Regions from separate parts of the Lacticaseibacillus sp. YLM2-1 genome, predicted to be linked through region 1. Evidence: predicted binding sites of a transcription regulator. Region 1 holds the regulator's gene; the other holds the start of a gene.
The links. Region 1 encodes LexA, which represses DNA repair genes until DNA is damaged. Its sites were predicted from a motif close to CNAACANNTGTTNG; they were not measured.
Positions count from the first base shown of each region.

Region 1 (5,326 bases):
TAAAAATGGCAAACTAACATTGACATCCGAACACGCTAATGTTTATGAATACGCCAGTGCGACGACGTACAAGAACAATAAGCCGACTGCCGTTCGCCAGTATTCAGTCGATGGCGCGACCGGCACTGTTCGAAGCTACACCAAGACGCTCACATCCGAGTTGAACAACACGATTACGCTGAAAAACAAAACACCGCACAGTTATCGCTATGTTGAGACCAATTTGCCACTAAGCAAATCGAAGAAAAAGCTAACCAGTCTGGCTAAATTCAAAACCACGCAAGAAACAGCCAGCGCACAGTCAAGCACTGTCAGCAGCGCACCGGTCATCGTTAGCCAACCAAGCGAGCCACCATCATCAGCGGCGCCAGCGCCTTCTGTTCAGCCGAGTGTGGAAAGTCAACAGAGCACGGTTGATAATAGCGGTAGCAATCATAATGGAAATAACAATAACGGTCAAAACGAGTCCCAAACTGACGGCAATTCGAACCCATCTAGTGAACAACCATCCCCGTCACCAGACAGCAGCTCGTCAGCTTCAAACAGTAATCCCAGTTAATTGATTTCCTTAAAAAATCTTACTGACACCCGACTTTTCAGGTGTCAGTTTTTATATGATCAATGACATCCTTGTGATGACTTTAAAAAACATGCCATGACTGACATCAATGATGCCAAATGATGGTTCCACTTTGACGCCGCCAACTGCCTGCGCTAAACTTGCAACCATAGTGGGCAAAATCAAGTTGATGACCACACCCAAATGCGACCCACTCAATTTAACGCACCTGCCGCGTTACCAACTTTCTGGAGGACCACGATGTTCAACCTTGCTGCCGCCGACTTATCCGCGCGTGATCAATATAAATTGCTGGCTGGCAGTATCATCCCGCGGCCAATCGCTTGGATTACCACGCAAAACACGACTGGCCTCATCAACCTAGCGCCTTTTTCATTTACGACCGGGATTTCAAACCAACTGCCACTGTTGTCAGTAGCAGTTTTACGTGATGGGGGTCAGGCAAAGGATACCGCTGCAAATCTATTGGCGCGCCACGAGGCCGTTGTTCACATCGTGAGTGCAGATCTCACGAAGGCCATGAATCAAACAGCTGCCCGCTTAGCACCTGATCAAAGCGAGTTGTCGTTGATTGACCTGCCGTTAGTTGCAAGTACGGACATTCAGGTGCCGGGGTTGCAGGCAGCGCGTGTTCGATTTGAAACCAAGCTTTATCAATACGTGCCGATTCGTAACGCTGATGGTGACATTTTGACTGATCTTTTCATTTTAGAAGTGCACCGATTCCATTTTGCCGATACGGTTCTTGATCCGACAACGCTTCACATTGATCCCACCGTTTTGGCGCCGATTGCCCGCCTCGCCGGGCCGACATACGCCGAGCTTGGACGCACCTTTACACTGCGGCGGCCAAAATAATTTTATAAAGGAGTGTCAGTATTTGACCGCGTTTATTTCCAGTGTTTTTGGTGTTCTTGAAATTTTGATTCTAATCGCAATCGGCTATTTTCTGACAGCACGCGGGTGGTTTAATGACCATTCAAGTAAAATCATTGCCAAAGTTGTCACCCAAGTTGCTTTGCCAGCCTACATGATTGTCACGATTGCTTCAAAATTCACGGCGCCAATGTTGCTGCGACTCTTGCCAGATTTGTTTTTCCCAGTCCTTTCCATGATGATCCTATTTGCCTTATCATTTCTGGTTTGCTACTTATTGAAGGTGCCACATGCACGTAAGGGTACCTTTAAGTCAATGTTTTTTAACTCCAACACAGTTTTTATCGGCTTGCCTGTCAACTTAGCCTTATTTGGGCCAAGTAGTCTGCCATATGTGTTGGTCTACTACATGGCCAACACCACCATTTTTTGGACCATCGGCGTTTACCTTATTCAAGGTGACGGCCCGCGCCCAGCTAAATTTGATTTGAAAAAGGCACTTGGAAAAGTGTTCTCACCACCGTTACTCGGTTTTATGTTAGGGATTGTGCTTGTGCTTTTAAAAATCAAATTGCCGACTTTCTTGATGGCCGATCTGACTTATGTCGGTGCCTTAACTGTTCCCGGCTCCATGTTCTTCATTGGCATTGCTTTGCATCAAGCAGGCTGGGGTAAATTAAGAATCAGCAAAGAAGCTTTGGGTATTTTCAGTGGCCGCTTCCTCTTTGCACCGTTACTCATGACGGCGCTTGTCGCCTTCGCCCCTGTCCCAACTTTGATGAAACAAATCTTTATTTTGCAATCTTGCATGCCGGTCATGACCAATGCGCCTGTTGTTGCCAAACTGTACGATGCGGATTCCGATTACGCTGCTATCATGGTCACCGAAACAACGCTGCTTTCGATGATCGTGATCCCAATCGTGATGACTTGCATCCAGTTCATTCACTAGGAGTTGCTGTCGAATGAAAAAGCGCTATCTGCTACTAGCAGCAATCTTGATCTTATCAGGCTGCTCACAAACTACCTCAACCCCAAAAAAGACAACATCATCATCGAGCGCAACATCACAATCGCACACGGTCAAAAAAGCTGTTCCGAAAGCGACCTTAGGTACATTGGTTGGCCATGCGTTCGTCCAAACAAAAGATGCTACCAAAGCAATTCGAGTCACCTCATCCACCAGCGGCTACTATCTTGAAACATTAGCCAATCGAGATGGTGTCTTTGAAAGTACTGATAGTGGTATTTTTGCTGCTGATTTGACCCTCAAAGGCCGAATCTTCACCTTCACTGGTAAAGCGCAGCCGCAAGCCTCTGCTAATACGATACAATTTCAATTAACAAAAACCGGTAACTTAAAGCAGTTGCCCGATGGTCCCGTTTATAAAAAGGTGCCACAAGACGATCTCGATCGCCTCGCCCAACAAAACCAATAAAGTGTCTGAGCAAAAAGACATCAGCCGTGATCCTATATTTTGTGGGATCACAGCTGATGTCTCTTTTGTTGATGGTACATTTTTAATTGGATTTAAGTTGCCATGCCTAGTCATTCACGACTTCAAATGGTTAAACTAATGCCGGCCGATATAAACTCACAACGATGCCAAGAATCGTTACATCCGGGAAAAACATATCATCCATACTGTCATTTTCAGGATGTAACCGAATGCCGTTCTTTTCTTTATAAAATCGCTTGACAGTGGCTTCATCTTCCTCAGTCATTGCAACAACAATCTGCCCATTCTCGGCGTCATTCTGCTTCTTGACAATAATCTGGTCACCATCTAAAATGCCGATTTTGATCATTGAATTACCTTGAACTCGCAACATGAATAATTCGTCAGCGGCATACGGAAGATCGTCTGGTACCGGAAAATAATCATCGATATTTTCGATGGCCGTAATCGGGACCCCTGCAGCAACTGTGCCGACGATCGGAATACCGTGATCCTGAACGCCAATGAAGTCACGTCCGGCTGAGGTCACTTCAAGCGTCCGCGGCTTCGCTGGATCCTTAGCAATAAGTCCCGCCGCCAACAATTTCTCCAAGTACGCTGCCACCGTGCTTGACGAACTTAGACCGACTGATTTGCCGATTTCGCGAACCGTGGGCGGGTACCCATGATCCTCGATTGCATCATAGATTGATTGTAAAATTTGTTTCCAACGTTTCTGACTTGCTTGTGTTGGCATCCGCTCACCGCCTCAGTTCTAATTGATTACACAAAGCATACCAAAGCGAACGAACGTTTGCAATGATTTTATGCCTAAATAGCAAAAAAGTCCACAGATAAAAAGCATCTGTGGACCTCATCCTTAAATTAATTATGCAATAATGGCATCTTATGCATCTGACGCCGATCACATCTGCTTTTGATGACCGCGTAGAAGAAACTCAAGAAAATATCAAGCGCGATTAACAAAATGCCGGCTGTCGCAAAGTTGCTGAATAACAGCAAGGTTGCCACGAGGGTCAGAGTAATTAATGTCCATTTTGCGCCCCGTAGGATTGTCATGTGGGGTCACTCCTCTCCGTATCGGATAAACCGACATATACTCACCGTTTTGGTTGTGACTCTAATCATACCCAATTTTTGAGTTTTGTAAAGCCTTTGTATACATAAAATTTACATTTGATGCCTTTATTTAGGGTTTTTAAAGATTTGTAACGATTATTCCATGTTGTTTGTAAATTTTATGTAATCTTTTTTAACATCAAATCAATCCGCTTTTAACACGGCTATCCTCGAAATATGACCATGAGTCGAGTATCATTAATGGTACAGAGCGTGAACAGGCACGTTTAGAAACCGGAGCATAAGTGGCCTCCAACCTAAATGGCCGGGCTTGGGTCATTTGGGTTGGGAGGTCCTTATGTGCAGGTTTCTGTGCCTGTGAACGCGTTTTAATGAGCGTGAACAGGGCCCTGCCGCAAATCTGGCTAGTCACTCTCATCGTTTGTTATTGTCATGAAGCTTATACATCCAACAGGTATCACAATTGTAGAGGAGGGTACCCCCTTGAAACATACCGACTCGTGGCTCTATCGCCGCTTTCTTAATAGCAAGTTTATGATCCTGCTAGTTGACTTGTTACTGGCATTGCTCGTGATTTTCGTTTTCACTAAAATTGCGTGGGTTTTCCAGCCAGTACTGGATTTTCTCGGGATTATCGCGCCACCGTTTATCTTTGCCGGCATTCTCTTCTACCTTACTGTCCCGATTATCAATCGATTAGAAAAATTCGGACTTCATCGTGGTTGGGCAATTGGCCTGTTATTCATTGTGCTGATCGGTTTGTTGGCGTGGGGATTGTTGCGTTTCATTCCGGCAGTAAGCAATCAAATTACCAGTATTGTCCATTCAGCGCCGCAAATCTTTGATGAAATTGGCAAATGGTTGGATAATCTGAATGACCAGCAGAATATTCTCTCACAGCATGATCTCAATGAGATTGCAGCAGAAGTGCAAAGTTTCTTCACTGGTAAACAAGGCGCGTTCGTAACCGGCACAATTTCTCAACTACAGAACTTAATTGGCATTGTTGGTAATGTCGTCATCACCATTTCAACAGCGCCAATCATTCTTTTCTTCATGTTAAAAGACGGCGACAAATTTACGCCGATGGTACTTCATATCGTGCCAACTAAACTTCGCCGGTCAGTCAAGCAAATGTTGCATGAGATGAATGAAAAGGTCGGTTCTTATGTCCAAGGTCAAATCACCGTTGCCTTGTGCGTTGCCGTGATGTTCATGGTCGGCTATTCAGTGATCGGTTTACGTTATGGTCTTATCTTCGGCTTATTGGCATGCCCACTGAATTTGATCCCATACTTTGGCTCAGCCTTGGCGATGATTCCGCCGCTTA
Region 1 covers NZ_CM152617.1:764,385-769,710, reverse strand. The annotation lists gene AC07KQ_RS03655 (hypothetical protein) at 1-559, shown strand, start outside; gene AC07KQ_RS03650 (flavin reductase family protein) at 821-1,438, shown strand; gene AC07KQ_RS03645 (AEC family transporter) at 1,461-2,408, shown strand; gene AC07KQ_RS03640 (hypothetical protein) at 2,422-2,895, shown strand; gene lexA (transcriptional repressor LexA) at 3,026-3,652, opposite strand; gene AC07KQ_RS03630 (hypothetical protein) at 3,781-3,975, opposite strand; gene AC07KQ_RS03625 (AI-2E family transporter) at 4,480-5,326, shown strand, end outside.

Region 2 (5,326 bases), 740 kb from region 1:
GACCATAAAAATAATGATGGCAAATAATGTTGCACTGATCCGACTGCCTGGATGGTCACCGATGAAACTGGTCGCAAACGGCACTAAACAGATGAACACAAGATAGAAAAAATTTAATACTAAGAAATTAGTGCTCGGTTGCGTAACGGTATGTAGTAGTTCTTGGTGAAATGTCCAGTATTGGCCGACCACCGCAAAACTGATAAAGTAAATGACGACAGAGAAACCAGTCGCATAAAGATCTGCTATGGTCAGTGTTTTAGGCACCTTAATGTCCAACACCATTAATGTCAGCACAACCGCAAAAACGCCGTCAGAAATGGCATCAAGTCGGCTCTTACTATTTTCAAACATGTGCATCTGTCCCTTCTTCGCTTTTTATCATAACCCCAAATGACGGTGCTTTAGCGTATGATTGACCTATCAACGTTCGCCAGCGTAAAAAAACTGTGAGTGCCCCATGGTCACAGTACGACCTGACACATGGCATTTCTAGATGCGCTAGATGACGTCCATTCAAATTCTTGGAGGAGCAATATGAATTTTTCGATCTTTGCCTTTCTACTGATTGCCGGGATCGGTGCTGGGTTAACGTCTACTTTAGCTGGCTTGGCTTCACTGGTTTCGTACCCCGCCTTGCTTGCAATTGGCGTGCCGCCGGTCATTGCTAACGTCACAAATACCGCGGCACTCGTTTTCACTGGGGTTGGCTCGGCTGTATCCTCACTGCCAGAGCTCCGTGGCCGCGGTAAATTTCTCTGGCGGCTGATCTTACTGGTATCACTTGGTAGTATTTTTGGCAGTGCCTTGTTGCTGATCGCCCCGGCAGCCACATTTGAAAAAGTTGTGCCTTTCTTCATCATTGCCGCGGGCCTGTTACTACTCTTCAGCGGCCGACTGCCCACGCAAGAACATCGTCCCGGAGAACCTGCACGCACCTTAACATTTGGACAAGAAGCCGCTCAAACCATCGTCATTTTTGTTACTGGCGCCTATGCTGGCTATTTCGGGGCCGCTGCGGGTGTGGTCATGCTGGCAACCTTAACCTTGACCGTTGATCAACCATTCATCATCTCCAATTCTATGAAGAATCTGACCGGATTCGCCGCCAATGCCATCGCCACCGTCATCTACGCCTTCACCACCAAAATTGAATGGCTCATGGTCATCCCGCTTGGTATCGGTCTGTTCATCGGTGGCTATATCGGCCCCATCATCGCCCGCCGCCTGCCGGTCCAACTGTTGCGATTCATCATCGCAGCCTTAGCCTTTTTGTTAGCAGCTAAGTTATTTGCGCAGGCTTATCTTTAGGAATAGGTCAAAAAATGGGATTATTTATTTTTGTCCCTTCGAAACAGCCGATTCCCTGGCGAATTGGTATAGAACCCATAAAGTGAAAGGCTCGGTAGATGCTTGTATATCTGCCGAGCCTTTTTGATGACCCACTCTATTTCAATATTTTTAGCAATTCACAGCAATTTTTTACAAAGCCTTTCCGAGATAATATCGAGCGTCAAGAGCAGACGGTCTTCCTCCCAAAAACAAAAACATTTCCTTGCAAAAAAGAATGCAATGGATGTAGAACGATACCGAACACATGTTCGTTATACTGCAACAGACGTGTTGCACACATTGATAATAAAGGAGACTTTAAAATGGCAGATGAAGCAGTACGAGCCGTTCAAAAATGGCTCAACAAAACGTATGGTAGTGTTCCTGGCTTTGTCGCAGCTCCAGAAAACGGACAAACAGGTTGGCCAACAATTTATAGCCTGAGAATGGGATTACAGCACGAAATCGGTATTAGTGCTATTGGTGAAGGCTTTGGCGATACGACCAAAAATGCTTTAGCACCTGTTGTAGGTAGTCTGAAACCAGGATATAAGGGGAACATTGCTCAACTCATTCAAGGGGCTTTCTGGTGCAAAGGAATTAGTCCAGTAGACTTTAATAATGAGTTCACGAATAATACCCTTAATGCTGTTAAAGAACTTCAGCAAGATGCTGGCATTGCGGCTGATGGCTCTGTGACAGTGGCATTTATGGCGGCTTTGTTTGACATGGCAGCTTTCGTCTTAGTTTCAAGCGGCGATGCTAAGGTTCGAACCATGCAGCAAGCGCTCAACCGTAAATTCTCTGGGGAATTACAAGAATTGATGCCGTGTGATGGAATTTATCAACGAGCAACCAATACAGCGTTGATTTATGCCTTACAACGAGCAATCGGTATGAGTTCTGCGCAAGCAAATGGTAACTATGGTCCAGGGACAATTGCCGCTACACCTACTGTTAATCAGGGAGCCAATAGCGACGTTGTCCAGGTCATCCAATACGGCTTGTATGTGAACGGCTTTTATACAGGGGCATTTGATGGCTATTTTAGTTCAGACGTAGCAACGGCAGTGGTAGCTTTTCGAAAGTTTATGAATTTACCGCCATTTAATAGCACAGCTGACCTAACCGTCATCAAAGGATTGTTGACTAGCAACGGCAATACTAATCGTGATTCAAATACTTTTGATACAGCAACTCAATTAAGTGCTGCACAGGCAAAACAACTAAAGCAATTCGATTTTTCAATAGTTGCTCGTTATCTAACTGGCAGCGTTGGTGCAGGGGCTGCCGAACGTGATAAATACTTGACTTCCACGGAACTTGCAAATCTTACTGAGGCTGGACTAAAAGTTGTGCCAATATATGAAGATGGTGGCTATGAGCTTGATTACTTTAGTCTACAGCAGGGAATTCATGACGGATTTGTTGCAAGTAGTACTGCTGCTAAGTTAGGGTTTCCGGCTGCAACTACGATTTACTTTGCAGTTGATGTGGATGTTCAAAGTGGCGATATAGATGGCACAATTATTCCTTATTTCCGTGGTATTAGCCAAGCTATGAACAATAGTATTTTCAAAATTGGAATATATGGAACACGGAATGTATGTAATCGGGTAACCGCTGCATCTGGAACCAATATTCTTTATTCCTACGTCGCTGATATGTCATATGGCTGGAGCGGAAACCTAGGTTTTAAAATGCCCAAAAATTGGGCCTTTGATCAGTTTGTGGAATACTCAGCTGCAGGTGTTGATATTGACCAAGTAGCTTCTTCAGGGAAAGACCAAGGAAGTGGAACTTTTAAAGTAGATCCTAACGCAGTACGCCTTGAATTTGCCCGCACCATAATTAATAATGCCTATCAGTTAAAACCATTACAACCAGATATTCCGACCTTAGAGGTTGATGGCCCTGAAATTCATGTGTCAACTATTTTGGCAGAGTTTTATATTAAACTATCAAGTACTTTTGCGAGCAACGACAGTGGGGCTCCACTAGGTTTTACAATTTCTAATGGCAAATTAGGCACTCAAGTACAATCTGAGATCGATAAATTCAAAGAGGCGCACGAAGCTGCAAGGAATTTTGACTTTACGGCTTTGCTTGGTACACTGGGGCCAATGATTGGCAATGGAAATCTAAAGGTTGGAATGTCAACTAAAAATGGAATGTTGGGGTTTAAAGTGGTCTGTGAGTCTACAACAACAGTTGTTACTAACGGCCAACAGGAAAATGTTACAACCTCATTGAGTATTGAGATATACACTAAACCAAATGGATTGGGGATCCCAGCTGAGGATTATAAACCAATTTATGTTCCCGTTTCTGAACATGAACCAAACCTGGAGTGGATTCCTTGGGCGGCAGGAGCTGTTGTATTAATAGCAACAATTATTATGGCTCCAGAAGTAGCGGCTACGCTTGTTGGAACGGCTGCTAAACTATTACCAGCGACATTCATTGCTGCTTAGCTTTTAAGGAGGTGATTAATTGGAGTTGTTACAATTAATGCTTGGTGTGCTTGGATTCACAGTGTTATTAAGTTCTCTTTTTTTAACAACACTGGTACGGCGACAAGCTGCGCATCAAAAGCGTAGTGAAGCCTATATAGAAGTAGCTAAATATCTGGGTGAAAATCCAACTTTATTTAAGAAGGTAAACCAATTGGTCAAATTGGAAAGCACAACAAAGATTTTATCATTGGTGTTTTTCTTAGGCGGCTGGATAGTCTATTCAATAAACGATTTTCTGATAATTTCTTTGGACGACAGTGTCCGTGTAATGATTTTGTGGACATCAATTGTCTTGTTTGTTATTTTAACCATTGTGCAGATGATGCTAGAATTTCGGCACAAAAAATTGTTGGCTTCTCCTTTGTCTAATATTTCTCTAGTGGAGAATACTGCAGGAGAGAAACGCTGGATTCTCAGCAAGATACTGTTAATGATTGGGACTGCGATATTGACAACATGGCTACAGCTTGTGGCTCAATGATTACTAACTGATAAACCTTCAAAAATTGATCCGTTAGATTATACTCTAACGGATCGTTCAAAAGCATCCTAAAACAAGGCTTAAAATCTGATTCAAAGAAAACTAAATTAATGATACCTAGATTTAGTATTCTCAAGCCAATTGAAGGTGTTTGCCCTTCAAAAAATTCCCTTATTGTTTTAGAAATCTCTTCTGTCTTTTTTAAAAGTTGGTACTCCTTCATCTGGAGCATCAACTTTTTTTGGTTGATTACATAGGATACAATGCCCAAAACAATAGTAAAGGAGAAGACGCCAATAGCCAACAATGAATTGTCTATCGTACCGGTGGAAATAGTTTCTGTAAGAATGATCATAAGGAAGCCTAACGTAGCAACGGCACTTAAAGCGTAACCAACTAGAACGATCTTTGCCCAATGTGCCAACACACTTATTTGAGGATTGCTGCTTTCTCCAAATCGATAAGGGCTGGTAGCATCACTCTTAAAAGCCCGCCTTAAACTCATAGGATCGTATTTAAACCTATATCTTAAGTAATACGTATAAGCTGACAAACCGAGACTTACAAAAAGTAATGAAAAGATCACAACAATCCAATTCGCTGCCAAAGTCACATTTTTCACTCACTTTTCATTAGATTTCTAACATCTGAAGGCATTGTATGATTCAGTTCTTTTAAAAAGACAAATAACAACCGACAATCATAAAAAACAATGAGGCTGTTGAACCAAAATTTTTAGAAGTTGTCTAAGGTTCTTCTGCCCATTATGTATGATCTATCAGCAACTAGCTACCAAAAAACTTGATTCAACAACCAACCTTTTATCTGATTTCGCTACTCAGAACAGCCACACCGCTAACCCAAACAAAACAAGATGGACCAGTAATCTGATGATGTGATGATTCACATGCGGTTTACCGTATACCGCAACGCCATTGAACCATGTCACCGCGGACAAAGCCAATAACCCAATCAATAAAACGGTGAGCGCACTGAA
Region 2 covers NZ_CM152617.1:26,199-31,524, reverse strand. The annotation lists gene AC07KQ_RS00155 (TMEM175 family protein) at 1-360, opposite strand, end outside; gene AC07KQ_RS00150 (sulfite exporter TauE/SafE family protein) at 538-1,311, shown strand; gene AC07KQ_RS00145 (glycoside hydrolase domain-containing protein) at 1,656-3,806, shown strand; gene AC07KQ_RS00140 (hypothetical protein) at 3,826-4,329, shown strand; gene AC07KQ_RS00135 (hypothetical protein) at 4,262-4,942, opposite strand; gene AC07KQ_RS00130 (hypothetical protein) at 5,168-5,326, opposite strand, start outside.
Region 2: AC07KQ_RS00145 (glycoside hydrolase domain-containing protein) is a predicted target of LexA. The motif match lies at 1,591-1,604, and genes of this name have one in related genera.